DNA from 3 places in the Sporosarcina sp. 179-K 3D1 HS genome. Region 2 is predicted to be linked to each of the others. Evidence: riboswitches for the same ligand, from Rfam matches in the RefSeq annotation. Region 2 holds a riboswitch; each other region holds the start of a gene.
What was found. Region 2 has a riboswitch for cobalamin ahead of cobJ (precorrin-3B C(17)-methyltransferase). Riboswitches for the same ligand answer to the same signal wherever they lie in the genome.
Positions count from the first base shown of each region.

Region 1: linked by a shared signal. The riboswitch ahead of AB1K83_RS09810 (adenosylcobinamide amidohydrolase) and the one ahead of cobJ (precorrin-3B C(17)-methyltransferase) in region 2 are both predicted to bind cobalamin.
Region 3: linked by a shared signal. The riboswitch ahead of AB1K83_RS13230 (helical backbone metal receptor) and the one ahead of cobJ (precorrin-3B C(17)-methyltransferase) in region 2 are both predicted to bind cobalamin.

Region 1 covers NZ_JBFEGI010000006.1:68,701-79,196, reverse strand. The annotation lists gene AB1K83_RS09830 (transglycosylase domain-containing protein) at 1-306, opposite strand, end outside; gene AB1K83_RS09825 (DUF1934 domain-containing protein) at 459-899, shown strand; gene argS (arginine--tRNA ligase) at 896-2,563, shown strand; gene AB1K83_RS09815 (hypothetical protein) at 2,645-2,833, shown strand; cobalamin riboswitch at 2,789-2,974, shown strand; gene AB1K83_RS09810 (adenosylcobinamide amidohydrolase) at 3,098-3,781, shown strand; gene cbiB (adenosylcobinamide-phosphate synthase CbiB) at 3,778-4,737, shown strand; gene AB1K83_RS09800 (bifunctional adenosylcobinamide kinase/adenosylcobinamide-phosphate guanylyltransferase) at 4,724-5,398, shown strand; gene AB1K83_RS09795 (cobyric acid synthase) at 5,313-6,152, shown strand; gene cobS (adenosylcobinamide-GDP ribazoletransferase) at 6,149-6,916, shown strand; gene AB1K83_RS09785 (histidine phosphatase family protein) at 6,889-7,479, shown strand; gene AB1K83_RS09780 (bifunctional adenosylcobinamide kinase/adenosylcobinamide-phosphate guanylyltransferase) at 7,431-7,820, shown strand; gene AB1K83_RS09775 (cob(I)yrinic acid a,c-diamide adenosyltransferase) at 7,817-8,407, shown strand; gene AB1K83_RS09770 ((Fe-S)-binding protein) at 8,703-10,496, shown strand, end outside.
Region 2 covers NZ_JBFEGI010000012.1:4,934-15,429, forward strand. The annotation lists gene AB1K83_RS14320 (FecCD family ABC transporter permease) at 1-294, shown strand, start outside; gene AB1K83_RS14325 (ABC transporter ATP-binding protein) at 291-1,073, shown strand; cobalamin riboswitch at 1,143-1,321, shown strand; gene cobJ (precorrin-3B C(17)-methyltransferase) at 1,458-3,089, shown strand; gene AB1K83_RS14335 (sirohydrochlorin chelatase) at 3,104-3,994, shown strand; gene cobK (precorrin-6A reductase) at 3,991-4,761, shown strand; gene AB1K83_RS14345 (precorrin-8X methylmutase) at 4,762-5,412, shown strand; gene AB1K83_RS14350 (cobalt-precorrin-5B (C(1))-methyltransferase) at 5,378-6,526, shown strand; gene cbiE (precorrin-6y C5,15-methyltransferase (decarboxylating) subunit CbiE) at 6,507-7,727, shown strand; gene cobI (precorrin-2 C(20)-methyltransferase) at 7,721-8,425, shown strand; gene cobM (precorrin-4 C(11)-methyltransferase) at 8,439-9,233, shown strand; gene AB1K83_RS14370 (cobalt-precorrin 5A hydrolase) at 9,226-10,377, shown strand; gene cobA (uroporphyrinogen-III C-methyltransferase) at 10,323-10,496, shown strand, end outside.
Region 3 covers NZ_JBFEGI010000010.1:26,518-37,013, forward strand. The annotation lists gene AB1K83_RS13195 (glucosaminidase domain-containing protein) at 1-1,079, shown strand, start outside; gene AB1K83_RS13200 (sigma-70 family RNA polymerase sigma factor) at 1,393-1,878, shown strand; gene AB1K83_RS13205 (PolC-type DNA polymerase III) at 2,068-2,733, opposite strand; gene AB1K83_RS13210 (DUF294 nucleotidyltransferase-like domain-containing protein) at 2,899-4,830, opposite strand; gene AB1K83_RS13215 (cation acetate symporter) at 4,918-6,465, opposite strand; gene AB1K83_RS13220 (DUF485 domain-containing protein) at 6,479-6,799, opposite strand; gene AB1K83_RS13225 (nuclease-related domain-containing protein) at 7,427-8,437, opposite strand; cobalamin riboswitch at 8,742-8,945, shown strand; gene AB1K83_RS13230 (helical backbone metal receptor) at 9,099-10,091, shown strand; gene AB1K83_RS13235 (FecCD family ABC transporter permease) at 10,054-10,496, shown strand, end outside.

The sequences.
Region 1 (10,496 bases), on a different contig from region 2:
ACTATGCTTGTAAAAATTTTTATCCTCAGTCGCAATGACCGCATCGACCAACAAAGGTGAAATTTCATCAAGACTGACCCAGTACCGTCTCTCGAGGGAAAAGCGGTCGCCAATCTGATTGCCGTTTTTATCTAGGAAAATGGTAGCTTTTGGCACACTTAATGAAGGGGCCCCCGTAATCTGGGCATAGATTCGAAGTGATAGAAAGACGGTCAATGCTGCGGTCAACGTCATAACTGTCAGCAACAGCACCCGCCTAATCGTCACTTGCCGCTTCCTCTTTTTTACATATACCGTCCGTCGCATAGGATCCCACCCTGTCCTTGTCATTACGTTCAGTATGCGAACCTAGGAAAGAGATTAAACGGGGGTGAATGAAAAACATTACTTCCTTTCCGGATAGATTGAAATGTAGGGCGGGAGAACGGTATAATAAAAAGATATGTGGAGGTGACCGTATGGAACGGCAACATCAAGGGAAACAAGTGGATATCCGGCTCCATTCGTCAATCCGGCATCCGGGACAAGTCAAGGAAACGCACGAGTTCCAATTGACGGGAAGGCTCATTGAAAAAAGGGGAACCTCGTACTTGCAATACGTAGAAAAACAGGACGGCACCATCGAGACAATCGTCAAACTGGATCCGAAAGACGCGCTTATCATGCGCAAAGGAGCCGTACAGATGCGACTGCCTTTCAGTATGGAAAGCAGACGGATGGGTTCATACGGCAGCGGGCCGGCTACCTTCGATCTTCACGTCCAAACAGATCATTTGCAGTTTACCAAGGAACAGGAAGGTCAGGGCGGCGAGTTCCATGTCCAGTATCGGCTGTTGGATGGCAAGTCCTTACTCGGCACATACCATTTGACTATTACATATACGGAGGGAAAATCATGAACGCGGTAGAAAAGATTCAAAATGAAGTGAAAGAGGCATTGCACCAAGCGGTGATTGCGGCCGGGCTTGTCAATTCGGCGGATATTCCGGAAATCATGTTGGAAACACCGAAGAACAAAGAGAACGGCGACTATGCAACGAATATTGCGATGCAGTTGACCAAGCTTGCCAAACAACCACCGCGTGCCATTGCGGACGCGATACTCGGAAAATTGGATACGGCGGGAACGGCGATCGACACGATTGAAGTGGCGGGCCCAGGTTTCATGAACATCCGTCTGAAAACCGATTACCTCGGGGATGTCGTGAAAACCGTATTGGATCAAGGGGAAAACTACGGTCGTTCCAACGCTGGAGCGAATGAAAAAGTCCAGGTTGAATTCGTTTCCGCCAACCCGACCGGGGACTTGCATCTTGGCCATGCCCGTGGCGCATCCCTTGGCGATTCTTTATGCAATGTCCTGGACTTTGCCGGATATGATGTCTACCGCGAATACTATATCAATGATGCCGGCAATCAAGTGCATAATCTCGCGAAATCGGTGGAAGCCCGCTATTTCCAAGCGCTTGGTTTGGAGAAGGATATGCCGGAGGACGGCTACCAGGGTCAAGATATCATTGACATCGGCAAACAGTTGGCAGAAGAGTTTGGAGATCAGTATGTCAACGTTTCAGAAGAGGAACGCTATTCATTTTTCCGTGAATACGGTCTGCAATTTGAATTGGCGAAGTTGAAAAAGGACTTGGCAGATTTCCGGGTTTCATTTGACAATTGGTTTTCGGAAACGTCTTTATATGAAAACGGAAAGATCGACGTGGCGCTTGATAAGTTGAGGGCGAACGGCCATGTCTATGAGGAAGACGGCGCGACTTGGTTCCGCTCGACGACGTTCGGGGATGACAAGGACCGGGTGCTCATTAAAAATGACGGCACGTATACGTATTTGACGCCGGATATTGCTTATCATGAGGACAAACTACATCGCGGCTTCGATAAACTTATTAACATTTGGGGAGCCGATCATCACGGCTATATCCCGCGGATGAAAGCGGCCATCGAGGCACTTGGCTATGACCGCGACACATTGGAAGTCGAAGTCGCGCAAATGGTCCAACTGTTCAAAGACGGTGAAAAATTCAAGATGAGCAAACGGACGGGCAAGGCGGTCACGTTGCGGGAACTCGTGGAAGACGTAGGTTTGGATGCGGTCCGCTACTTCTTCGCAATGCGTTCCGGCGACTCGCAAATGGATTTCGATCTGGACCTCGCGATTTCCCAGTCGAATGAAAACCCGGTCTACTATGCACAGTACGCGCACGCGCGGATTTCTTCGATCTTGCGCCAAGCCGCAGACACAGATCTGGCCGGGTCCGTGGAGAATGTCTCTTTATTGCAAGCGGAAAAAGAACAAGAATTGATGAAGAAAATCGGAGACTTCCCGAAAGTGGTGGCCGATGCGGCACGACTCCGCTCACCGCACCGGGTGACTACCTATATTCAGGAGTTGGCCGCTTCATTCCACAGCTTCTACAATGCGGAAAAAGTGTTGGACCCGGAAAATCGGGAGCTTTCCGAAGCGCGGCTCGCTCTTATCACTGCCACTCGCGCTACCATCGCAAACGCTCTGAAACTGGTGGGTGTTGCAGCACCAGAACGGATGTAAGAAAAAATTAGACCGCTACGCTTCGGTGTGGCGGTTTTATTTATGGGTAGAAGGTCTTGACTTGACAATAAAAGATGGAAAGTGACGGATAAACTTGTGAACTTGACGAATATGTTTCCGGAAGGGACGGATAAAGCCCGGAAAGTGACGGATAAGTCATCAAAAGTGACGGATAGCAGCAGGCCCTTCTTCAGAGAAGTCCTCGACACGCCCTTTTTCTATAGTATAATGAAACGGAGTAAAGGTGCCCTGCGTGTCTGGCGGGGTTAAAAGGGAAGCCGGTTGAAGTCCGGCGCGGTCCCGCCACTGTAAGTGTGAGCAAGTCGTGAGAAGTCACTGGAAACCATTCCGGGAAGACGCGGCAAGCGATGATCACGAGCCAGGAGACCTGCCTTTACGGATCACCCGTGACCTGCGAGGAAAAGGTCGGTGGAAATCGGACCGCTTTAAGGGCGCTTGGATTTTTACTTGCACATCCTCCGTATTTGTACGGGGGATTTTTTCAATTTAAACAGTAGAAAGGCGTGGGGGAATATGCAGTTCATTGCAACACTAGAAGGGTTTTCCGTGTCGTCCAACTATGTGAGTTTCCGGGCAGAACAACCGTTGAAGACACTATCTTCCGCTGTCCACAATGCCGGCATAGGGTGGTTCCGCGCCTTCGTGAATCGCCATGTGGATATGAATTATCATTGCGACGATGCCAAAGGGGAAATGGCGGCTTACCTTGAGCAGCAAGGGTTTCGAGCAGAAGAGACGGTTGGAATGATGACTGCCGTCTCGACCGAACATGTGGAAATCGGCCAATATGATGGCGATTTCGGTTCCGTCCTCATCGCCGTGACAGCAGGGGTCGGGAATGCGGTGGACGTCTCGCAAGCGCTGACAAGAGAAGAGGAACAGAAAATCGGCACGATCAATACATGGATCATCGTCAATGGTCAGTTGTCGGATGAGGCGTTCGTCCAAACAATGATTACGGCGACCGAAGCGAAAGTGAAAGCCCTTCATGATGAAGCGATCCAAGATCCGCTGACTGGCACTATTGCGACCGGGACATCGACTGACAGCGTTCTCATTGCGGCCACGCAGCAAGGAGAGTATCTGCCATATGCCGGAACGGTGACCCCTCTTGGAAAATTGGTCGGCCATGGCGTCTACGATTGTACGGTGCGAGCACTTCGGGCGTACAAGAAAGCGAAAGGGTGGACTACGTGATCCCGTCGCATTTCATCGCCATTGCCATCGGTTTTCTTTTAGACCGGCTCATCGGGGATCCGCCCAATTGGCCACATCCTGTCCGGTGGATCGGATCTTTCATTTCCAAGATGACGTTGCTTTTGAATAAAGGACGCCATCGCGTCTGGAAAGGGGCGGTGCTGTTCTTCGCAACGGTGGGAATCGTCACAGTAACTGCAGCGATCATCGTCTGGCTAGCTTATGAGATTCATACTTTCGTCGGGATTGCCATCGAAGCTGTCCTAATAGCGATCGGGCTAGCACAGAAAAGTTTGCGGGACGCCGCGCTAGCTGTGAAGAGACCGCTGGAAAATGGGGACTTTAAAGAAGCTCGGGAAAAATTATCCTGGATTGTCGGCCGGGATACCGAGAAGCTGGATGAAAGCGAGATTTCGAGGGCGACAATTGAGACGGTTTCCGAAAATACGGCTGATGGCGTGACTTCGCCTTTATTTTGGGCTTTTTTACTCGGGGCTCCGGGTCTTTGGCTATACAAAGCGGTCAATACGCTCGATTCGATGGTCGGCTATAAGGACGATCGGTTTGCCCAGTTTGGGAAGTTTTCCGCAAAGGCGGACGATCTGCTAAATTATATACCCGCCCGGATTACTGGACTTCTCATCCTCTTCCATACGGCAAATGAAGGGAAGTTGCCATTCGGGCAGCGAGTTGTCGGATTCGGTAGGGATTCGCGGCGCCATCCAAGCCCGAACAGCGGGTTTCCGGAAGCTGCGACGGCTTGGCAACTGGGTATCCGGTTAGGTGGGAAAAGTACCTATCGCGGCGTCGTTTCGGCGCGTCCGGAAATTGGGCCGGGAATCATGCCGCTGACAGCCAAGCATATACAATCCGCTGTCAGACAGATGCATATCGCATCCTTCGTGTTTTGGCTATGGATGACGGTGATCGGGGTGTTCATATTTGCGAATACATAATAAGGGATTGTTGACCGTAATTCTCGGCGGCAGCCGAAGTGGGAAAAGCGCATTTGCTGAAGATTATTTAGTGAAAAAAGCGCAGCGGACTGGCGGGCGTCTTGTCTATATCGCATCGGGAACAGCGACCGATGCAGAAATGCAGGCCAGGATTGATCAGCATCGATTAGATCGTGCACATATAAATTGGACTACGCTGGAACAATCCGTTCGGATGGAAGAGGTATTGCCATCTATCCGTTTGGGTGATTTGGTCCTTTGGGATTGCGCAACGACTTGGCTGGCGAATGAATTGTATGAAGGATGGGATGAAGGAACGCCCTGCATTCACCAACCGGGCTGTATGGAAGCGAAAGAAGAACGGCTCTATGAAACGGTAGAGGCCTTACGGCAAAAAGCCGCCCATCTCATCATCGTTTCCAATGAAGTGCTGGATGATATACCGATGAGTGATCCCGAAACGAAAATCTATATGAAATGGCTCGGGCGTGTCCATCGAGAGTTGGTCCGAAGAGCGGATGAAGCGATTGAAATGGATTATGGCGTGGCGATGTACTGGAAAAGGGGGAGAAACGATGAATGGACTAATGGTCGTAGGGACGGCATCCGATTCGGGGAAGACGATGATTTGCACAGCACTCTGCCGCATCCTCGCCAATGAAGGAGTACGGGTGGCGCCGTTCAAATCACAGAACATGTCGAGATTTTCGGCGAAAACAGAACGGGGCGAAGAAATGAGCCGTGCCCAATTTTTGCAGGCGGAGGCTGCCCGGACGACACCCACGGTTTATATGAATCCAATTTTATTGAAACCGGTCGCTTCGATGAAGTCCGAGGTGCTTTTTTTCGGGGAGAAGTTTGGCCCTGTTACGGGAATGACGTATCGGGAGCAGTTTTTCCAGCAAGCGGTCGAAGCGATCCGGACGTCCCTCGATCAACTGGCAAAAACCTATGAAACCGTCATTATCGAAGGGGCGGGGAGCCCGGCAGAAGTGAATTTGAACGATCGAGAAATCGTCAATATGCGGGTGGCGGACATTGCAGACGTCCCGGTCGTACTCGTGGCGGATATCGATCGCGGCGGAGCCATCGCCTCCATCGTAGGCACCTTGCAGCTTCTCGCGCCTGAGCACCGGGCCCGCGTGAAAGCGATCATCATCAATAAATTCCATGGAGATCCTGCCTTGTTTCAAGAAGGGGTCGATTTTATTGAATCCTATACGGGAATTCCGGTTGCGGGAATCATCCCATTTAAAGCTGATCACGGAATCCAAGAGGAAGACATGGAACGGCCGATCAGCCTGGCTCCAGCGGACGTGGATGTGTACGAAGCATGGGCGGATCATATTAAAGGGCATCTCGATTGGCCTTTGATTAAGAGCATTATTTCTTCGGTGGGAGGGGCCTCTGCGTGAACGGCATCTTACTCGCCATCCAGTTTTTTACGGCAATCCCTTTACAAAAGGAGTTTCCGCTTGGGCGGAAAGAAGTGACATCCATGTACATCGCGCTACCGTTCGTAGGGGCGGCAATCGGCTTCGGGATGTTTGCGGTTGCTGAACTTTTTTCCGAAGGGATGGGGCTAGGCACACTGCTCACGGCAGTGGCCGTCGTCACGACAGGCATTGTCTTGACAGGCGGCCTGCATTTGGATGGATGGGCAGACACCGGGGACGCGTATTTTTCGTACCGGGATCAGGCGAAGCGCCATGAAATTATGGATGATCCGCGACTCGGCGCATTTGGCACGATGGCACTCGTCCTGCTCGTCCTAGTCAAAGTGGCATTGCTCCACGAATTCTTGTCATCCGACGCCGGCTGGTCCTATTTGTATTTTCTCCTCATCCCCTTCTTGGCAAGAGCGGGAATGAATATATTCTTCGTAGCGGTGCCGCTTGCGAAAGACAAAGGGATCGCGCACTTTTTCAAGGAGAAGATGGCGGGCAAGGGAATCATCGGAGTTTCCATTGTGGCGAGTCTGCTATTACTGGCTATCATTGGATTCATGACAAACCAGATTGGAATGGCAGCTTCCCTTGCTGCTGTACTTTCGGGCGCACTGCTCCTTTTTCGGAAATGGACAATAAAAAACTTCGGAGGCGTTTCGGGTGACTTATGCGGTGCATTTATCGAAGGGGCGGAGGTGCTGTTATGGTTCGTCGTTATCGTATTCATTTGATCCGTCACTTGCCGACTGCAGGCAATCAAGCTCGTCAATACATCGGTTGGACCGATGAGCCAGTTGTCGTGAATGAAGGAAGGATTACAGAACCCCTGAATCCGTCTGTTGTGTATGGTAGTGACTTGCTGCGTGCGAAGCAAACGGCTGAACTTTATTTCCCGGAAGCGGCGTACGAAGCGGATGCGCGATGGCGGGAATGCAATTTTGGAGTATTTGAAGGGAAAACGTATGCGGAACTGGAAAAGGTACAGGAATACCGTGACTGGATCGACAATCCATTTTTAATGGCTCCAGAGGATGGTGAAAGTTTGAGAGATGTACAAAAGAGGGTCCTGGAAGCATTGGCAGAGCTTCCCGATGAAGCGGTAGTCGTCACGCACGGCGGACCGATGCGGGTCATCTTGACGAAATTTTCCCCAATCCCGCAGGAGTTCTGGTCATGGAATATTCCGCATGGCGTCGTATACCAGTTGGACTGGGACAGTGAACAAGCGTTCAAGGAGGGAAAGCCATGCATGTCTATATCGGCGGAGCTGCAAACGGAAAACGGGATTATGTGAGGGAACTGCTTGCGGGTCGGGAAGCGGCCTGGTACGAAGGAACACTTCCGGAGAGGGTTGATAGCACGGTAGTGGTCGCAGGGCTTGAAGATTGGATGGCCCGGACGGAGTTATCCGAAGAGGAAGCCATCCGCCAAGTAATGGAGAGCCTCCGAGGGCAAGAAACCATCGTTATCTTGACGGATATTGGCCGGGGCATCGTGCCGATGGACCCGGCGTTGCGGGACCTGCGCGATCGATGTGGCCGTTTGTACCAGCGGCTGCTGGCGGAAGCAGATGAAGTGACCCGGATTTGGTACGGACTGGCACAAACTTTGAAGAGAAGGGGAGAGGGATTATGAAAATTTACACACGGACAGGGGATAAAGGACAGACGAGCCTGATCGGGGGGCGTGTCGACAAAGACAGTTTACGCGTGGAAGCTTACGGCTCGATGGACGAGCTGAATTCATTCATCGGAAAGGCGATGACGGAGCTGGATCCGGCTATTTTCGCGGATCTGCTGAAAGATTTGGAAGCCATCCAGAATGAATTATTCGACGGGGGCGGTGACCTGGCAAACGTGATGAAGGAGCGCCATTACAAACTATCGGAAGAACCGATCGCCGTGCTGGAACAACGGATTGACGACTTGATGGAAGAAGCGCCGGAACTCGAGCGGTTCATCTTGCCGGGCGGTTCACCTGCTGCGGCCACATTGCATATCGCAAGAACGGTGGCAAGACGTGCCGAGCGATTGACGGTCACGCTCATGAAATCGGAAGAAGACGTGCCTGCTGTCGTCCAACGATACTTGAATCGCCTCTCCGATTATCTCTTCGTTGCTGCCCGTATTACGAATGCGAGATTGAATGTGCCTGATAATGAATATGTCCGCAGTGCGAAAGTGTTCCGGACGGATAAACCTGGCAAAGATAAAAAAGAGTAAGGAAAAGCCCGCGGTTTTCGCGGGTTTTTAATTTGTAAATAAAACATATTTTAGTTACTCTGTTGCGTTTACGGGAATTATAAATTGCGTATATAGTAATATTTTATTTAATGTATTGAAAAAGACGGAAAATATAGTATAATCAAATCATAATGAAAATCCAGCCAAATTATTGTACAGAGAAAAATATTCCGCATTGAATAAAAATTTCTGTTGACTGAATGCTCATTCATAACTAAACTGTAAATTAAGAGTAATTCATCATGTGTGTGTTAAACGAAAGGGGAGGGAATGAATGGGGCCATTACTAATTGCGAATTGGGTGTTGTTTTTAGCTGTAACAGCCTATGCGCTTGCATTGTTCACATATTTATTAAAAACACGATACCAATTCATTAAACTCGGCCGGAAAGAAGAGTTTGACAGCAATGTATCCAGAAGGCTTCAAAGTGTCTGGGTAAACGTCTTCGGACAAAAGAAATTATTGAAGGATAAGAAGAGCGGATCGATTCACGTCATGTTCTTCTATGGATTTTTACTAGTCCAGTTAGGTGCTATTGACTTAATTTGGAAAGGGCTTAAGCCGGGTTCTCATTTACCGTTTGGACCGATTTATCCTGGCTTTACATTTTTCCAGGAGATTGTTGTCGCTGTCATTCTTATCGCCGTTATTTGGGCGTTTCATCGCCGTTATGTTGAGAAACTTGTGCGTTTGAAAAGGGGTTGGAAATCGGGTCTTGTCTTGATTTTCATTGGAACGCTCATGTTATCGACTCTTGTTTCAAATGGGGCGAATATGATCTGGCAAGGACATGAGCCGACTTGGACCGAGCCGATGGCGTCCGCTATTGCCTCCGTTCTTAGCTTCATGTCACCGACCGCCGCTGCGGCTGTCTTTTTTGTCGCATGGTGGGTTCACTTACTGACTTTATTGACGTTCCTCGTGTACGTGCCGCAGTCGAAACACGCGCACTTGATCGCTGGGCCGGTCAATACGTATTTCATGCGGTTCGACCGCCGGAGCAAACTTGCGCCAATTGATTTCGAAGCGCTTGAGAATGCGGAAGAAGAAGATGAAATGCCAGCGCTTGGCGTTGGAAAAGTAACCGATTTCACACAGCTGCAAATGATCGACTTCTACGCTTGCGTGGAATGCGGTCGTTGTACAAATATGTGCCCTGCCGCCGGGACGGGTAAGATGTTGTCTCCGATGGATTTGATCACGAAGCTGCGTGATAACTTGACGAATACAGGGGCGCTCGTCACGAAGCAAAAGCCGTGGGTGCCGACATTCGCATTCAACAATTCGAAGGGCAACCAGATCGCGCTTGCTGCTGGTGCGGAAGGTGCGGTCCTTGACGATATTTATAGTCCAAGCCTGATCGGCGATGTCATCACGGAAGAGGAGATCTGGGCGTGCACGACATGCCGGAACTGTGAAGACCAATGTCCGGTCATGAACGAACACGTCGATAAAATCATTGACCTTCGTCGTTATCTCGTCATGACGGAAGGGAAAATGGACGCGGATGCACAACGTGCGATGACGAACATCGAACGTCAAGGGAATCCGTGGGGGCTGAACCGGAAAGAAAAGGAGAACTGGCGCGATGCCAATCCGGATCTCCATATCCCGACTGTCAAAGAAATGAAAAAAGCGGGCGAAGACTTCGAATACCTATTCTGGGTCGGCTCGATGGGTGCTTTTGATAACCGTTCCCAAAAAATTGCGTTGTCCTTTGCACATCTGCTGAACGAAGCGGGCGTCAAATTCGCCATTTTGGGGAATAAAGAAAAGAACTCCGGCGATACGCCGCGCAGACTAGGAAATGAATTTTTATTCCAAGAATTGGCGACATCCAATATCGAAGAATTCGAAAAGGCGGGCGTTACAAAGATAATCACAATCGACCCGCACGCATATAATATCTTTAAGAATGAATATCCGGATTTCGGATTCAAAGCAGAAGTCATCCACCATACGGAGCTTCTCCATGAACTCGTCGTCCAAGGGAAACTGAAACCGCAACATGCGATCAATGAAACGATCACATTCCATGATTCTTGTTACTTGGGCAGATACAATGAC
Region 2 (10,496 bases):
GTGGTGACGGCCCTATTGACGGGAGTTATCGTTGCAGTCAGCGGAGCAATCGGCTTTGTCGGATTAATGATTCCGCACCTCGTCCGGCTGGTCATTGGAGCGGATCATCGGAAAGTGTTGCCGGTCAGCGCATTGGTGGGCGCCATCTTCATCATCTGGGCAGATGTGTTTGCCCGGATAGCGGTTGCGCCCGAAGAACTACCGATCGGCATCATTACAGCGGTATGTGGCGGACCTTTCTTCATCTGGCTATTGAGAAAAAGTGATTATTCCTTTGGAGGTGATGGATCATGACTGTTCTTTTAGATAATTTGACAACCTGTATCAATCAAGTCCCAATTACCCGTCACATTTCGATAGACGTCCAAGAGGGCGAATTCGTCGGCATCATTGGTCCGAATGGCAGCGGGAAATCCACGATCTTGAAATCGATTTATCGCGCCCTCCCCCATCAAAGCGGAAATATTAGCATCGATGACCGGGATATTTCCTCCCTATCGGCAAGAGGCTTGGCAAAGCAAATGGCGGTAGTCAGCCAAGAAGGAGCATTGTCATTCGACTTTACCGTCGAGGAAATGGTGCTGATGGGAAGGGCTCCCCATAAAAAATGGTTCGACTTGGATAGCCGGTCGGATAAGGACATCGTCGATCATGCACTGATGCAAGTCGGGCTTATCGATAAAAGAGAACGGGGATTTGCCACACTATCGGGTGGAGAGAAGCAGCGCGTCCTCATCGCCAGAGCCATTTCCCAGCAAGCCAAAATCTTAATCTTGGATGAACCGACCAACCATCTCGACATTCATCACCAACTGCAAGTGATGGATTTGGCCAAAAGCCTTCAGTTGACCGTAATTGCTGCTTTACATGATTTAAATATCGCTGCTACATATTGCAATCGTATTTACGTGGTGCATGATGGACAAATCGTCCGTTTCGGGACGCCCAAAGAAGTGTTGACCAAAGAAATGTTAGCTACGGTTTTTCAAGTGAATGCGGAAATTGAACGGCATGCGAAGACCGGCCACATCCGCATCACCTACCTTTCTGCATTTCCGACCCGCTGCGTTTAATTTCCTAAGGTAGGTTGACAATTGCGATAAAGTTATGAATACTGGTTATAGTTTACAAGTTCACTAAATTTCATATGAACGGGAAAAGGTGCGCCTTAGTTGCGCTTAAAAGGGAAGTCCGGTGAAAATCCGGCACGGTCCCGCCACTGTAATTTGGTAGTTTTCCGCAGAATCCACTGTCTCAGACGGGAAGGAGCGGAAAACGATGACCATAAGTCAGGAGACCTGCCTTTTCTAACAGCACTGCTAGACCTACGGGGAGATGGGGAAGTGTTAGATCTGCACGGTTTCGCACTGTCCATCTGTCGAAAACGAAAGCATTTCTAACCTTTTCCGGTTAGAAATGCTTTTTTTGTTTCTTTTATTCACAAAGGAGGATGCAATATGAAGAAAGGTAAGTTGATAGCAATCGGTTTTGGCCCTGGTCATGAGCTCCATATGACACAGCGGGCACGGGATGCTTTTGCGGAATGCGATATTATTATCGGCTATAAGACGTACGTCGAGCTGATCCGCCATCTGCTGACGCCCGATCAGAAAATTGTCAGTACTGGAATGACGGAAGAAGTGGGACGCGCACAGGAAGCCGTGAAATTGGCGGAAGCGGGCCATACCGTCGCGGTCATATCGAGCGGGGATGCCGGGGTCTATGGCATGGCTGGCCTCATTTACGAAGTGCTCGTCGAACAAGGATGGAACGAAGAGACCGGCGTCGAACTGGAAGTTGTCCCGGGCGTTTCTGCAATCCAAGCATGCGCTTCCCTTCTCGGCGCACCGGTCATGCATGATTCATGCACGATTAGCCTCAGCGACCATTTGACACCTTGGGAATGGATTAAAAAACGGGTGGAAGCAGCAGCGATGGCTGACTTTGTCATTGCCCTCTACAATCCGAAAAGCGGAAGAAGGACACGGCAGATCGAAGAAACTCAAAAAATCCTGTTGCAATACCGGTCGCCCCAGACCCCCGTCGGCCTTGTCAAAAGTGCTTACCGGGAGCGGCAAGACATTGTGATTACAGACTTGGAACATATGCTAGAACATGATATTGGCATGTTGACGACCGTCATCATTGGCAACAGCACGACCTTCCTGTATGACGGGAAAATCATCACGCCGCGCGGATACCAACGCAAATATACGCTAGGTGAAGAAAAACAGCCGTTGAAACCACACCAACGCCTGAAAGAAGAGAACGAGCCATGGGCGCTGCACGGCGGCGAAAAAGAGGAAGCCCCTATCCTAGAAGAAAAAAAAACTGAAATCATTCAAACCGAACCGGAAATCAACAACGTTTTGGAATTGGCCGAGCAAGCACTCGCTCAATTGGACGGAACGACACCGGATAAAGTCAGCTCCCTTTTCCAAGAACACCGCCTTTTCGAATTCACCGTATCACCCGGCGTGGCCAATAAAAAAATGTCTCCAAGCCAGCTCACCGCTTTGGCAGCAATTGTCGGTGAGGCGGGAGAAATCGAATATACTCCGGATCATGAATTCAAAATTTCATTGCAAACGGAAAACCCGGAAGAGATCACATCCAAATTAAAAAAAGAAGGATGGCTGCTCGCCCCTGCCGGTAATGTTGTGAAAGTGAAAGCTTGCGATTTTTGTGACGGAGACAAGCAAGACCCGATTCCCTACGCAGTAGAATTACGCGACAAGCTCGGCGGACTCAGTGTTCCCAAAGAATTGAAAATCGGATTCAACGGCTGCGGCATGGCGTGCTACGGAGCCGTGGCAGAAGATATCGGCATCGTCTATCGTCGGAAGAAGTTCGATGTCTTTCTCGGAGCGAAAGCGATGGGACGCAATGCGCATACAGGCGTTCCAGTTGTCGAAGGATTGGAGCCTGAAAAGCTCGTCCCTCTCATCGTGGCCATCGTCGAACAATTCCGGAACGAAGGATTGCCGAACGAGCGATTCTATAAATTCTTTAAGCGTGTACAAAATATCCAAGGATACCCGTACCAGGAAGTACCAACATTAGTCGTCCTGGAACCGGATCTTTGTTAACGGAGGAAAACAATATGAAAGCAATCTTATTTGTCGGTCATGGCAGCAAGGATCCAAATGGAAATGAGGAAATCCGCCAATTTGTGGATCAAATCAAACCTCGCTTCTCGGAACCGATCATCGAAACTTGTTATCTGGAATTTGCAGCGCCGGACATTTCACAAGGCATTGACCGCTGCATCGAGCGCGGAGCGACTTCCGTCAGCCTCATTCCAATGATGTTCTTGGCTGCGGGCCATTCGAAACTGCATATCCCAGCTGCCATCGATGAAGCGAAAGTCAAATATCCGGCTGTTACATTCACTTATGGACGCCCTGTCGGCATTCATAACCGGATTATCGACATGTTGGAAAACAGTTTGCGTGAGCAAGGGCTGACGAACGAAGTGGAAGATGCCATCATCCTGCTCATCGGCCGCGGTTCCAGCGATTCCGATGCCAACAGTGATTTATATAAAATCGGACGCTTATTATCCGAGCGTTTTGAGCACTTACCCGTCGAATCGGCTTTTATTGGTGTGACAAAACCGACCGTGGAAGAAGGCGTTGCCCGGTCCATTGCTTTAGGGGCTAAACAGGTTTTCCTTGTCCCTTATTTATTTTTCACAGGTGTCCTGATGAATCGGATGCACGATAAGTTTGCTGCACTGAAAGAACATTATCCATCCCATCAGCTGCATATGACCGATTATTTCGGCTTCCGGGACGAAGTGAAAGATGTGTTCCAAGACCGTGCCGAAGAAGCGTTGCTTGGCGCAGCCAAATTGAACTGTGATGTCTGCGAGTTCCGTCTACACGCGCTAGAGCATATGGACGTTCATCATCACCACCATCACGACCATGATCATGACCATGGACATGGACATCATCACCATCATCATGTCCACGAGGAGGTCACCCCTTGATCCTGTTTTTAGCGGGAACGAGTGATGCCCGGGAATTGGCGATCGAACTGAAAGAAAAAGGTTATGATCCCCTCACAACGATAGTGACGGAAAATGCAAGTTACGCCCTCTTGGAAGCGGGTCTCCGTGTCCATATCGGAAGGCTGACTGCTGATGAGATGGTCGCGATTATCCAGAAGGAACATATGAAAGCCATCGTAGACGCCAGCCACCCTTTCGCGGAAGAGGCTTCTAAAAACGCGATGGCGGCTGCGACAAACGCAGAAGTCCCCTACTTCCGATATGAACGCGAACAAATCGATCAGTATGATGATCGGGTTATCTCCGTTGCATCTTACGAGGAAGCAGCCGAAGTCGCATTAGAGAGAAAAGGCAACATCATGCTCACTACGGGAAGCAAAACGCTGGCGACATTCACTGAGAAATTGGTCGGTGTGGACGGTGTCCGCCTCATCGCTCGGATGCTCCCCCGTTTGGACAATATGGAAAAATGCGCAGCGCTAGGCGTCGAACAAAAAAACATCGTCGCCATCCAAGGCCCTTTCTCTTATGAATTGAACCGGGCGCTCTATCAACAATTCGACGTGACCTTGATGGTGACGAAAGAAAGCGGAAAAGTCGGGTCGGTGGATGAAAAGGTGGAAGCTGCCCTAGAACTTGGCATTCCCGTCATCATGATCCGCCGTCCGAAAATTGATTATGGCCAAGTCTATTCTTCATTCGACCCGCTTATGGAACAGCTACAAACGACATTGGAGGAGAGTTAAATGGATTTTCAAACAGAATTTAAACCGGTGACGATCCAACCGCGGGAAATTGAGGAATTGAGCTTTCAAATGATAACGGACGAACTTGGGGAGCACCCTTTTACACCGGAGCAATACCCAGTCGTCCAACGTGTCATCCATGCTTCTGCCGATTTCGAATTGGGAAGAAGCCTTGTATTCCATCCAGATGCGATCCGTGCCGGCATCGAAGCGATTCGAAATGGGAAACCGCTGGTCGCGGATGTCCAGATGGTGCAAGTCGGCGTGAGCAAACCGCGGATTGAGAAATATGGCGGAGATGTCCGTGTCTATATTTCGGATCCGGATGTCATGGCAGAAGCAAAAAAACAGAACTTGACCCGGGCGATCATCTCCATGCAGAAAGCGGTGAAAGAAGCGGAAGGCGGCATTTTTGCTATCGGCAATGCCCCGACTGCCCTGCTGGAATTAATTCGTCTCGTGAAAAATGGAGAAGCGCGCCCCGGACTTGTCGTCGGAATGCCCGTCGGCTTTGTATCTGCCGAAGAATCCAAAGCCGAATTGGCGAAACTCGATATCCCATTCATTACGAACATTGGTCGAAAAGGCGGCAGCCCTGTCACCGTTGCGGCGGTCAATGCCATTTCGCTCATGGCGACCCAACTCGATTGACATGAAGAAGCAAACGGAAGAGAAGAAAGAACTTCGGCACGGCTATACGACCGGTACCAATTCCACGGCAGCGACGAAAGCAGCTCTTCTTTCCCTCATTCTTCAGGAGCCAATTCTAAAGGTGACTGTCACCCTGCCGATTGGCGATACGGTCCCTTTTACGATGGATAAACTCTCGCTCGGCACGCAATCGGTTTCTGCGGAAATTATCAAAGATGCCGGAGACGACCCGGATGCAACGCATCTCGCCCGGATCATTTCAACCGTTTCCTGGAATGACGCACCCGGCATCGAACTGGACGGCGGAATCGGTGTCGGACGAGTGACGAAGCCAGGCCTCCCCGTTCCCGTAGGAGAAGCGGCCATCAACCCCGTTCCAAGACGGATGATTCTTCGGGCCGCACAGGAAATTTTAGATGAATACGGAATCGAACGGGGCATCAAAATCGTCATTTCCGTTCCGGACGGCGAGGAAATTGCCAAAAAAACATTGAATAGCCGGCTCGGTATCATTGGCGGCATTTCCATTCTCGGAACACGGGGAACCGTCGTCCCCTTTTCGACGGCCGCTTTCCGTGCCAGCATCGCTCAAGCGATTAATGTTGCAAAAGAAAACGGCTGTACGGAAGTCGTTGCTTGTACCGGAGGCAGAAGTGAAAATTTCGCTATTGAATTCCATCCCCATTTACAAGAAGACGCGTTTATCGAAATGGGTGATTTCATCGGCTTCACGATGAAGCAATGCAAAGCCCGGAAGATGAAAAAAGTGACGCTCGTCGGGATGATGGGGAAATTTTCAAAGGTGGCGCAAGGGGTCATGATGGTTCATTCCAAAAGTGCACCCGTCGATTTTAACTTTTTAGCCGATCTTGTGGAACAAGCGGGCTTGCCGCCGGAACTTGTCGAAGAGGCTCGCCATGCAAACACTGCGTCCCAAGTCGGAGACATCGTCAAGGCAGCAGGCAATACGAAATTCTTCACTTTATTGCTCCAGCGCATCGCGAAACATTGCTATGACGAAGTAGGCGGTGGTTTGGAAGTGGAAGTGATTGTCATTTCGATGAAGAAAGAAATTTTAGGAAGGGAGAGTTATCGTGGCGAAGAAAGCGATTAAAGTGATCGGCATTGGCGAGGCAGGACAAGACTCCCTATTGCCTATCTACAAAACATGGATCGAACAAAGTGAACGGCTCGTCGGCGGAGACCGGCAACTCGCCTTCTTCCCCGACTATGCAGGAGAGAAGTTATCCGTAACCGGCGGGCTTTCCACGGTGGTTGCCAATTTGCAGAAGGACGACAAAGAAACCGTCGTCTTGGCATCCGGTGATCCATTATTTTATGGGATCGGCGGTTACTTGGCGAATAAACTCGAGCACATCGAGATCTATCCGGCGTTAAGTTCCATTCAGGAAGCGTTCAGCCGCATGGGAGAATCTTGGCAAGACAGCCTTTTCCTCAGCGTTCATGGTCGTCCGATGACAGGCCTTGCCCAGAAAATCGATGGCCAGCCGAAAGTATGCCTGTTGACGGACCACAATAACAGTCCGCAAGCGATCGCCCGTTATCTCCTCTCGTTCGGAATGGATGAGTATGTTGCATTCGTTGCGGAAGCGGTTGGCGGACCCGATGAAAAAGTCGGCTGGTTTGATTTACATGAACTTCTCGACTATGAAGCGAATCCGCTGAACGTCGTCATTCTAAAGCGTGTAAAAGAAGCCCCTGTCTGGCCGCTCGGCATTCCGGATACCGAATTCAAACAACGGAAACCCGATAAAGGATTGATTACAAAAAAAGAGATCCGGGTGCTTAGTATCGGAGAACTGCAACTGACGCGGGAGAGCACCGTTTGGGATATCGGCGCCTGCACTGGTTCCGTTTCAATTGAAGCGGCGAAAATTTGCCGAGATGGCGCCGTCTTTGCCATTGAGAAAAATGAAGCCGACATGGACAATTGTCGGGAAAACTTCTCGAAATTCCGCACCGATGTCACACTGGTCCACGGAAAAGCGCCGGAGCGTCTCGATGAATTCCCCAATCCGGATGCCGTTTTCATCGGCGGCTCGGGTGGCGAGATGAACGAACTGCTCCACATCTGTTGCAACCGGCTGAAAGCGGATGGCACCATCGTCCTGAATGCGGTGACAATCGAAAACCTGCACAACGCGGTGAAGGCGTTCGAATCGGAAGGATTTGCCGTCAACATCACACTTGCGCAAATTTCACGCAGCAAACCGATTTTACATATGACACGCTTTGAGGGATTGAACCCTGTCTATATTATTCAAGCAAAGCGGAAGGAGACAGCACAATGCTAGGAAAAGTAATTGGTGTCGGCGTAGGTCCCGGCGATCCGGAACTCATTACCGTCAAAGCCTATCGGGTGATGAAAGAGGCCGATATTGTCGCATTCCCGAAGGCACGGAGAGGCAGCAAGAGCTATGCCCAGCAAATCATCGACCACTATATCAATCCGGCCGAAAAGGAAATGCTCCCCCTCGTCTTCCCAATGACCCGGGAACAGGACATTTTGGAGACGGAATGGACAAACGTTGCCAATCAAGTGTACGAAAAGGTCAAGGAAGGAAAAGACGTGGCGTTCGTGACGGAAGGCGACACGATGCTGTATAGCACATTCATGCACCTCATGCGCCGGATGGGACAGTTGTATCCGGAGGTGGAGTGCATCTCCGTCCCTGGCATTTCGTCCGTTAACGCAGCAGCTTCCCGTTTCAAGATGCCGTTGGCGGACGGCGATGAATGGTTTGCCATCATCCCCGCGACCGAAGACCGCGAGCAGATGAGAAAAGCACTACTCGACCATGATGCCGTCGCCTTTTTGAAAGTAGCAAAAGTGCTGCCGGAAATGATTGACCTGCTGGAAGAAATGGACTTAGTCGATAAAGCCGTTGTCACAACAAAAGTGACATCGAGCGAAGAACATGTCTGGCATGATGTCCGTGAATTAAAAACAGCCGAACTAAACTACCTATCGCTCATGCTCGTTCGGAAGTAAGGAGGGAATCCATTTGAATATCGAATCGAAAGTCTATTTTATCGGTGCTGGACCGGGAGACCCCGAATTGATCACCGTAAAAGGTCTGAAGTTACTGCAAACCGCGGATGTCGTCCTGTTCACCGACTCACTCGTTAATGAAAAGCTCATGGACGAAACGAAAGATGGCGCCCTCGTACTGAAAAGTGCCGGCATGGCGTTAGAGGAACAGATTGATATCATGGCGGGCGCCGTCGAGGAAGGAAAAAGCGTAGCTCGCATCCATACGGGAGATCCCGCCATTTACGGGGCGATCTTGGAACAGATGAGCAAACTGTTTCACCGTGATGTTTCATATGAAGTGATTCCAGGCGTCAGTTCCGTATTCGCATCGGCTGCACGTGCGGGTGTCGAGCTCACCGTGCCAGAACTGACGCAGACGGTCATCTTGACACGTGCAGAAGGACGGACACCGGTTCCGGAAAAAGAACAGCTCGTTGACTTGGCGAAGCACCATTGCACCGTCTCTTTATTCCTCAGCGCCACACTTATCAAGAAAGTCGTCAAATCCTTCTATGAAGCCGGCTGGGCGGAGGATGCCCCGGTGCTCGTCGTCTACAAAGCGACGTGGCCGGATGAAATCATTATCCGGACGACGCTCGACAAAGTCGATGAAGACATGCGCGCCAACCGGATCACCAAGCAGGCGATGGTCATTATCAGCCCAGCGGTCGATCCGAAACTCGTAGAGCAAGGCGGCTATGAATCAAAGCTGTATGATAAAACCTTTACGCACGGATTCCGCAAAGGAGTGGTGGTTGATGGATAATGTCGTCCTCGTCGCCATCACGAAACATGGCGTCCAGCTGATCCGGGAATTGAAAGAGAAAATGCCCACAGCCGATGTATATTATATGAGGAAATTCGCTTACGGAGATGAAGAGGAAAAAGGTTTCACTTTATTTGACGGCTCGATCCGCCTTTTATTGCCGGACATGTTCGCCAAATATGACGGCATCGTCTCGGTCATTTCCTTAGGTGCGATGGTGCGGATGATCGGACCCATCATGAAAAATAAAAAAGTCGATCCAGCCGTTGTCTGCGTCGACGACCGGGGCCAATTTGCAATCAGCGTTCTCTCCGGTCACGTCGGCGGTGCGAATGATCTAACGAATATTGTGGCGGAAAAACTCGGCGCCCTGCCCATCATCACGACTGCTTCCGACGTCCAAAAGACAATTCCTGTCGATATTTTCGGACGGGATTTCGGTTGGAAGATCGAGGACGAAACCCATATCGTCACCGCCAGTGCGTCTGTTGTGAATGAAGAGCCGCTTGTCGTGGTCCAAGAGGCTGGAGAACAGAATTGGTGGAAACATGAGCGGGCGATTCCTACGCATATCCAAATCGTCGACTCCTGTGAAGAGGCGTTGACAAAGGAATTCAAGGGAGCGCTCGTTATTACGGACCGGATCATCCCGGAACATATCGCTTCTCCCCTCTTACAAAATGGCGTCGTCTATCGGCCGAAGTCTCTTCACCTTGGAATTGGCTGTAATCGGGGGACGTCCGCCGAGGAAATTGAGGAAGTGATTTTATCTACCTTACAGGAACTTCAGCTTTCCATCCAATCCGTCAAAGGGATTTCGACCATTGATTTGAAAAAGGATGAAGTGGGACTGTTGGAAGTCTGCAAGAAATACGGCTTTGAATTCACCTACTATACACCAGAAGAATTGAATGCCGTTCCAATCGAAAATCCGTCCGAAACGGTGTTTAAATTTACGGGCGCGTATGGCGTCAGTGAACCCGCGGCGAAGCAGTCGGCCAAAGCGGATACATTGATCTTGGAAAAGAAGAAAAGCGGCAATGTCACGATATCGATTGCTCGGCAAACATTTGATGGGAGGGAACCGAAATGGCAACAGGACAAGTCTATCTCGTCGGCGCAGGACCCGGCCATGTCAAACTGATCACGGTACGCGGACTGGAATGTATTCAGCAAGCGGATGTCATTGTTTACGATCGATTGGCGAACGCGAAGTTACTGGAGCATGCGAAACCGGACGCGGAGCTTATTTATTGCGGAAAG
Region 3 (10,496 bases), on a different contig from region 2:
AAACTTATGTGCCCGCTGATACGGAATTGACGTATATCGACTCGACAGATACGTATGTGGAAGTGAATGTGGCGGGCATTCCGCGCTTCATCAAGCACGAGAACAGCCATTTGATTCCCGAAGGAGCCGTCCAAAATCGTTCCTATTATTACCGATCGAGTGACGCACTCTACCATTCTATCTATTCACATAGCACTAAGAAGTTTGCTACATATAATGCGGGTGCAGCACCTTCATTCATGCAGGCGGGCGCACAGTACTACAGCGCAGATGGCAGCCACTTCACCACTGCAGATGGGAAGGAAGCTGGTGTCGCTTATCAATACTTCCAATACTTGCCGATCCGCAGCGTCACTCCTTATTCAGCAGATGAGATCGATGCTTTTATCGTCGATTTGCTGAACCGTCTCGAGGCGCAATACCCGAATAGCTCGACGTATCAGAATGCCTCCACCAAAAGTAAGTTGCTCGGTATCGGCTCTATATTAAAAAAGATTGAGGCAGAACATCATGTCAATGCGCTTCACATTCTTGCCTTGGCACAGCATGAGAGTACGTATGGTCTGAGCGACCGGGCACAGCAATACAATAATCTGTTCGGTCTTTACGTGACGGACGACAATCCGTTGGCAAAACATTTTGATTCGGTGGAACGGAATATCGAAGAACTGATTACCGCCTTCTGGAATAAAAACTATATCCCTCCGAACGGAGCGTACGCGTATGGAGCTGTTTTCGGGAATAAATCCGTCGGAATGAACGTCAAATACGCTTCCGATCCGTATTGGGGCTCCAAAGCGGCGGGCCATCTGTACCGCATCGACAAGGCCATGGGCGGGATAGAAGGCGCGAATGCCTACGAGCTTGGTTTGACGAATACAACGGGGTTGAATGTACGGACCAGCCCCGGAACGAATCACCCGATTGCCTTCACTTACGCAAAATCGGGGATGCCGTTGATCATTCTCGATGACGCACTGCCGGAAAGTCCGTGGATCAAAATCCGCTCTGACTCCACGCATCACGATGAGTTGTATGTACACGGCAGCTATGTGGACAAGCTACCCGTGATCAAATAATGAAAATTCCTTCCCAAATCAATCCGGACTTGGGAGGGATTTTTATTTTCAATATAAGAGATTTCGGAATGATATGGTGTTGTAAAAATTCAATTCAGTTTAACGGTAAATCATGACGTAAAAATAACGAGCGCTTAACATTATGTAAAAGTTTACTGTATTGTTAGTTATTTACCAAATATCACCTGGCTATATCTCTACGTATCGTCCTCCATTTCTCCAAAACCCCCATTCGCTCCACTGTCCCTAAATCAAATACGATGGAAGCACCCGGGAATACAAAGCATCGTGCACGGTCGGAAAGGCCGCACTATTGACCGATTTCGAGAAGGTGTTACAACAGTATGAACCGATGATTTCCGCCACGATTCGCCAATTGCATATTTACCGCGATTTTGAACAGTTCAGGCAAGCAGGCCGCATTGCACTCTGGCAAGCGTGGACCCGCTTCGACAGCGAAAAAGGGAACTTCACTCCATTTGCGCACCGCAGTATCCGAGGTGCTCTGCTGGATGAAATGAAAAGAGAAAACCGATTTTTTGAAAGCAGCGTTCCTATAGAAGACGAACATTTGGAATTTCTACAGGTAAATGAGCAGGCACCCCCAACGCCTTGGACCGACAATCTGTCTGAGGCCATCGAGCAATTACAACCGGAAGAGGGTAAACTCCTCCATTGGCTATTCGTCGACCAACTTACACAAGCGGAATGCGCCAGACGAATCGGCATCACCGTCGCCGGCGTGAAGAAACGAAGGGAGCGGGTCCTGGCTAAATTGAGGGGAGAGGTGGCACGGTAAAGTTTAGTGAGATTGCGCTCGTTGTCTAGTAAAGGGCGGGTTGGACAACTGCATGGCATGGTTGAAAACCTCAGCGTAATGGTTGGACAACTTTGCCCGTTCGTTGGACAATCTGCTTCACCGAACATCAAAATAGGCCAGCGTGGTTATATGCTCCCCCGCTGGCCTATATCCTATTTCATTCAACAACTAAAACAACGCGATCGATTGCTGGGCCTTGCCGTTCCTTAGCCGCAGCAAATCGGCTAGCGTTGTGACGCCCCGTTCTTCCAAGCATCGGAGCACCTCGACGAATAAATGGGCGGTTGTCAGGGCGTCTCCCAAGGCGCGGTGCCGCTCGAATGTCCGGGTTCCGAAAACGTTCGAGTAATTCTCCAAATCTTGCTGATCCCAAGTCGGATTCAAGTAGTTGATCAAATCCATCGTGTCAAACGAGGACGGCGGGTCATACGTCAGCTTTTCGCGTTGCAGCTCGTTTTTCAATACCATTTCGTCGAAGCTGACATGATGCCCAATCCATCCTCCGCTTTGATTTTCCTCGACAAATTGAAAATAAGCCTGAATTGCTTCCAAAGACGACGGAGCCCCCTCCACTTCCCTTTGCGAGATGGAAGTGAGCTTTGTAATATGTTCCGGGATATCGCGGTCCGGATTGACAAATGTCTGGAACGTCCGATCTGTGACATAAAAGCCTTCCACCTGGACCGCTCCGATTTCAATCAGCCGATCATGTGAGGCGATGGAAAAACCGGTCGTTTCGGTATCAAATATCGTAAAGGACATATCCCGCAACTTCGTGTCGAGTTGGAAAGGTCGCTGCAATTCATAAGGCAGTCGTTTTTTTCTCCAAAACAAAGATGTTCCCCTCTTCCTGCCTGTTTCTGGCTAGGCTATTGATCAATTACGCCTCGGCGTAATTGCGTCCAGATTTTGAATCGAGCTTGCTCGATTAACTCCTTTCAAAATCTGTGACATCCGCCGGAGGCTTTAACTTGATTCAGCTGGGTTTGCTGAAGCAAGTTACAGTTTGGACAGTAAATGAGATTGCAAGGAACGTGCCGTGTCCAACATCGTCCGTACTTGATCACGCTCCCACTTCAGGAGGGTTTCCAGTTTGATTTCGGTAGTGATATCCTCACCGCGCAAATGTTTTTTCCAAGACAATTGAATTCGCGTGCCGAGAGCAACTTCGTAGGCATGCCGGACTTCATCCGCAAATCCGGCAGACAACTCCTTCTCCGCCACCAATCCTTCCAACAGTTCTAGCGGAGTCGCATTGATAATCCCTTTATGGATCCCCAAAATCTGCAAGCAATGGTGCATTGGAAATAACGCATGCAGTTTGATATCGATGACTTCCCGCTTCGCTCGACTGCGGAACAACGTCAGGAGCGGCTGATTTAATTGAGGAATCGGCTTTTCCCGTTCTTGTTCGGCCATATAATAGATAAACGTCTGAGACGATTTCACCTGACGTTTCACCATCTCGATAAAATTCTTATGGACCAGCCCATCGCCATATAAGAAGCGGAAGGAGAAGAAATTATAGCCTAATAAAATATCTTCATCGGTCGGTTTCACTGCCCATGTCCGCATACGTTGTCGCCAATCGGAGACCGATCCCCGCCAATGCGCCTCGCTCGACATCATTTTTCCTTTGCAGCGTGCATAGCCTGCCTGTTCCAAATGGGCGACAATCTCCTCCCCGAGCTGCGCAAAATACGATTCGACTTGTTCCCGATCTTTATTCACCAGATCAGCGTAAACGAGGAAGTGATCTTGGTCGGTCAACATGAATTGCTCGCCACGGGCGCCACTTCCCATTTGGTACCATGAGAACGGAACAGGTGGACCGCCCAGTCCCTTGGCTTGCAAGGACTCGACGGCCAATTTGACACAATGGCGGGCGAGCCGGTCATAAAGCCGCGTAATGATTTCAAGCGTATGGATGGTAGAAATCTCATCTTGTATCAAATTGGAAAGGACATCGTAAATGGCCGTCTTTACGACGGGCAGACTTGCAAAGGATGACTCTTCAATCGTCTTCAAAATGCCCATCGATCCCCGGTCGCGCTTGGACATCAAATTCGAGAAAGTCACAACTCCCGCCAGGCGATCCCCTTCAACGACCGGCAAATGCTTGACTCCATAATTATAAAAGGCAGATAACACTTCATAATAGTAGTCATGCCGGGATATGGTGTGTGGATTTTTCGTCATGACATCTCTCGCACATAATATTTCCGAAGTGCCGTTTGCGACAACTCGTTGGACGAGATCCTTTTCTGTTACAATACCCAAAAGTCGTCCATTTTCATCCACCACCATGACAGAGCTGATTTTGTGATCAACCATGAGCTGGGCGATTTCTTGGACCGTCGCCTCCCCACCGACCGTAGTGACCGGTGCTTTCATAAAATCCTGCACACGACGGACAAACGGCTCGCTATCTCCCCAGTCATCCGGCAGTTTTGCCTGCTCGCCTAGCAAAGAATAAGCGGTCGCCAAGCGATTCGACATTTTCCGGAGAATATAATCCCGGACCGTTTCATCACCCAACCTTTGCTGAACGACGGAATAGGGAACTTGCAAACAATGGGAACCTTCCATGATCTCCATTTCCAGCTGATGCCGTTCCAACACCTCGCTGGATTCCCCTAGGAAATAGGAGAAGTTGGAAAACCCAACCAATTGTCCTTCTTGCAGTGCCTCAATCACAACGGGGGATCCGTCATCGCTTTTCACAAAAATATGGACGGCCCCTTTGAGGATCAAAAGCAGCCCCTCTTGCGGTGTCCTGAAATAATCCAACTTCTCGGTAGTGGGAAAATGCTTCAGTTCACAATGGACAATCACTTTCTCAAAATCTTCTTTGGACATAGTCCGAAAAAAGGGTTGCTCGTGAATCTTTTCTAATTGGTCTTTTTGTATCATCGTTTCGATTGTCCTCATCCTTCCCGAATGAAAAACCTCTCTGCCACTTCAGTAAGTTTCAGAGAGGTTGTCCATTTTCAGTTACAATCTCATTTCATTTCCAAATCAACCTTCAAGTTCACGGTAGCCTGTTTCTGCCTTGAATTTCACTTCAGCATAAGGGATGGCCTCCGCGTCATGCTTTTTGGCCCCGATCACTGTGCCGATATACGCAGCGATGAATCCAGCCGGCACGGAGATGATGGCAGGATTCGCGTATGGGAATAAAGGAGTCCCAACAAAGAACGCCTTGCCCACTTCGGGGTGAATGACATTCGGACTGACAGCAACGAGAACCAATGCAACAATTAAACCGGTCAACATGGAAGCGACCGCCCCCGTTGTATTGAACTTTCTCCAATAGATGGTCATCAAAATTGTCGGTACATTGGCGGAAGCCGCAATACAGAAAGCAAGCGAAACGAGGAAGGCAACATTCATCTTCTCTGCACCTAATGCAAGAAGGATGGAAACGACCGCCACGCTGAGAGCCGCAATACGGGCAGCACGCACTTGCTGCTTTTCCGTCACTTTTCCTTTTTTAATGATCTCTCCATAAATATCGTGAGCAATTGCGGACGCACCGGATAAAACAAGTCCTGCAACAACCGCAAGGATCGTAGCGAATGCAACGGCCGCAACGAAGGACTCCAACGCATCTCCACCTAGTACACCGGCAAGCATCGGCGCTGCCATATTACCAGCCGCATTTTCAGCGATAATGGCATCCGCCCCTACGAATTTCGCTGCTCCGAACCCGAGGAAAATGGTCATGACATAGAAAATACCGATGATCCATACCGCGTAGATGACTGAGGAACGTGCCGTCTTTGCATCTTTTACGGTGAAAAAGCGCATTAAGATATGCGGCAAGCCCGCTGTCCCTAGAACAAGGGCAATTAAAACGGAAATCAAGCCAATTGGATCCTTATAAACAACACCCGAATGTAGGAAGGCTTCTCCATGCGGAGTCGCAGTACGCATAGCATCGAACATTCCGATGAAGTTAAAATTGAACTTTAATAGGACGAGGAATGAAATGATGACCGTCCCAGCCATCAGTAAGATAGCTTTTATAATTTGCACCCAACTTGTTGCAGTCATGCCTCCAAATAGTACATAGACTGTCATCATGACACCAACGATTAATACTGAAATCCAATAATCAATACCTAGTAACAATTTAATGAGTGCACCCGCACCGACCAACTGTGCCAACATGTAGAATAATACGATCGTAATCGTGTTAAGAGCAGCCGCTCCACGTACTTTTCTCGCCCCGAAACGGGAACCAATCATATCTGCCATTGTAAATTTCCCTAAATTCCGGAGTGGCTCCGCAATAAGGAATAATACAACGAGATAAGCCGTCAACCAACCGACGCTGTAGTAGAAACCGTCGAAACCATTCAACGAAATGGCACCCGCGATTCCAAGAAAGGAAGCTGCCGATAAATAGTCACCGGCGATGGCCATGCCATTTTGCCAGCCGGTCAATGATCCACCGGCAGTATAGAAATCACTTGCTGTTTGGGTCTGCTTGGCGGCCCAATACGTGACAATAAGTGTAAGTAGGATAACTGAAACGAAAATTAAGATTGAAATGATCCCCACGGCGTTTCCCCCTTTATTCTACAACGTTTTTCTTTAGAATTTCTTCAACATCCTTGTCAAAGTCTTTCGCTTTATTCATATAGATTGAAGTGAATACCCAGACCATGATAAACATGCTAAACGCATATACCCAGGTCCAAGTCATCCAACCAATAGCACGATTCTCAAGTATCTTGGTGTATCCTGTCAAAATTGGAAGTAAAAAATAGGCAGCAAAAAAGAAAATGATGTACGGTGTCGCAAATGTGTTTTTACGTTTGACCAATTGTTTAAATTCTGGAGTTTCAATGATCTTTTCGAAATTCGGTCTGGAATTTCCACGAGCGTTCTTCATGATTTCATCCTCCTCTTCAAATTTTCGGCTAACGAACTCGCGTGCTATCTCCCCCTCCAACTGAAACCGCTTTCATTCCTCTGCCAGTCAAGTAGAAAGGTTAGCCGAAAAATGAAGTAGTTCAACTATTTGTTATAGTACACAAGTTCAGATTAGCAAACTATTTACAAATATTCAACATAAACTTTCGAATATTTGTAATAATTCGATATTGTTTAGTGTTAAAATTATAAAACACCTAACCCCTATGCCATCAAGCTTTGTTCAATCAACAAAGTAAGATTATCACTTTCCTTGGATATACTTTATTTCTTTAATTATTTCCTTGATTATTATCAATAACGCTATTGAAATATAATTAATTCTTATGTCCAAAGTTATGGAGTAATGACTAGGATAATAGAGGGATATAAGATTTGATAATCCTCCTCTACTTCCAGGGGATTGGACATTCCGCAAGGCTTTAGCGGATTTCTTCACCGTTTGGGCGGAATCCTCTCACACTTCGACGGAATCCCGAGATTGGGCGGAATTCCGCAAGGCTTTTGCGGATTTCTCAGGCGGTTGAGCGGAGTTCTTCACCGTTTGGTCGTAATCGGATACTTAAAATTAGAGATAATCCCTTCTTCAGTTTTTCGAAGAAAGGATTGAAATTTTCTTTAATTGTGAAGGAGAAACCTTATAATCCCACGTATATTGAGTAGCTTTTGATTTTCCGATACGAATTAAAGGGAGGGAACGCAATATGTGGCGGGCAGCATGTTTATCTTTTAATTTCAAGAAATCACGGCATTCTTGATTTGTAATGGTACCTTTAAAAAGCATATACCAATCTTTCATGCTATCTACGTACGGCTCTTTAATATCAAGTTTGCAATTCCGGCATGTCCAAAGAATTTTATTCTTACGGAACAGCTGGCTGTTACAATTTGCACATAGGTTCCCTTGAAGAATAGAACCTAAATCCAATTGATATTTCCCAGCAAGTGGATAAGGGTTATACCACAATCTATCTTTATTTAATTCATCAAGCATTCTTTGGAATTGGGATAAAGTCATCGGTGCTTTTCCCTTTTCCCATTTCCTGAGATAGGACCGAAGATGCTTCGCATACACGATTGGCATTTCAGACGGAGCATTTTTCACCAAAGTATTGGTGGCCAAAACAATCAATCCGGTTATTTGCAAATTGTAGTCATTTCTTTTAAACCATATTTCGAGGCCTGCCTTATTATTATTTAGTTGCATCAAAGGACAATTAATAACGATTGATTTGTTTTCGGAATAGATGCTTTCAAAGTGGGGTGGATGAGAAATGTAAGATAACGTACCTGCAATATTCTTGATCTCAAGAATGATCGCATGGGATGGGGTTAAGATCAGGGTATCAATTTGAATGGTAAAACCCGGAGTAATAACTAATTGTAAATCGGTAAAAATAGAAACTGGCTCAGGGAATTCAATGGTTTCCAAATACTTATCAACTCTACATTCTCCTGCGTAGCCAGCCTCGATTCGATAGAGTTGATTTTCAAGATCTTTGTATTTGTCGTGGGTAGGATGAAGACGGGCCAGCAATCTGGGTAGTGCTATTAAAAGTTCTGGCTTTTGTCGATGAATTTTAATAATCCCGATCACTCCTTTTCGGATTATTCGGTGTTCATAATATACGCTATCATTTTCTCCTAGTTTTCACAATAGAAATAGGAGAATACCCCCAAATTTCAATTTTGGTGCCTTGGAGCGGAATTCTACGCCCGTTCGTCGCAATCCTCAACTCCATGGGCGGAGTTCTCACGCACTTTGGCGGAATCCTACGCTCGTTCGTCGCAATTCTCCACACGATGGGCGGAGTCCTTGTCTGCTTTGAACCCCCTGCCCCAAATAAAGTTTACAAACTATCAATTCTTCTATATACTGGGCATGAACCGTAACGTTAAAAAAGAATAGTGTAGAAATAGGTTTTTCATATGGCCGTCCAAGCGGCTGTTTGAAATGAAGAGGGAAGTTGGTGAGAGTCCAACACGAACCCGTCACTGTAATCGATGAGGATGTCCTGCGTATCCACTGTGCGACAGCATGGGAAGGAGTGGGGCGGCCGCTGGAGTCGTAAGTCAGGAGACCTGCCTATTTCGATTGTAAGCTTCCTCGGGGATAGGAATGTTTAGGGTGTCGTAATGGGTTTACCGGCTTACGCCGAACTGCCCGCAACTTCGCTTTATCATGCCATGCGCTTTCCTTCGAGGACAAGCGCTTTTTTGATGTTCACAACTAAGAGGAGGAACGTAGAGTGCACAACATGATGAAACGATGGGGTTTATTTAGTTTGATGTTCGTAGTAGGCATGGTCCTACTAACGGGCTGTGGAACGAAAGAAGAAACCCCAGCAAACCAATCCGCGCCGGATAATACGCCGGACACGAAAGCAACAAGTCAAGCGGAAGAAGCGCTAGCTTTCCCAGTCACATTTACCGATGATGTCGGTCGTGAGGTAACAATCGAAGAAGAACCGGAAACGATCATCTCCGTCCAGACGAGCAATACGGAGATTTTATATGCGCTCGGAGTTGGCGATCGCCTCATCGGGGTGTCCGATTACTGTAACTACCCTCCAGAGGCATTGGAAGTCCAGAAAGTCGGCGGCCAGGACATGGATGCCGAACTGGTCATGACCTTGTTGCCGGATGTTGCCTTTGTTACGAAATACCATTTCGATAAACATGAAGATATTCTAAAGCAATTTGAAGAAGTGGGCATCAAAGTTGTCGTAACCGGCAGTGCCGCTTCATTCGACGATGCGTACCAAACGATGGAAATGATTGCGACCGCCACCGGGACAACGGACAAAGCGGAAGAGATTATCCAAGATATGAAAGACCGTCGTGCTGCCGTTGAAGAGAAAGCAAAAGAAATTACGGACAAAAAGAAAGTATGGGTGGAAGTTTCACCAGCGCCGGACATCTTCACAACCGGTAAAAACACTTTCATGCACGAAATGCTGGAAACAATCAATGCTACGAATGCCGCTGAAGATCAAGATGGATGGGTGAAATTGTCGGAAGAGGAAATCGTCCAACTGAACCCGGATGTCATTATCACTACATACGGCTATTATGTGGATAATCCTGCCGAAGGCGTCTTGGCGCGCGAAGGTTGGGCAGAAGTCAATGCCATTAAAAACGAACAAGTTTTCGATGTCGACAGCGACACGGTTACCCGTCCAGGCCCACGCCTGATTGAAGGAGTCGAGCAACTTGCAAAACTCATTTATCCGGAAGTTTTTGGGGAGTAAAATCGGTTGGCTTTATATGGCAAGTATTGGGGTTGTACTTTGTGCAACCCTTCTTGGCCTATTCGTCAGCAGTGTGAAATTCCCGATTCCCACGATCCTCCATATCGTGGCGGATAAATCATTTGGTCTCGGCTGGCTTACGGATGTCCCGAAAAATGAAGAACTGATCATCTGGAATATCCGGGTCCCGCGCGTATTATTGGCCTTTCTTGTCGGGGCTTCCCTGTCGCTCGCAGGCGCCGCCTTCCAAGGGCTTCTTCGCAATCCGTTGGCCGATCCATACACGATCGGGGTTTCATCCGGGGCAGCGCTCGGGGCCGTAACGGTTTTATTTTTCCAATATACGATTTGGGGATTAGGTAGTTACACATTGCCGATCGTGGCCATTATAAGCGGATTCCTCAC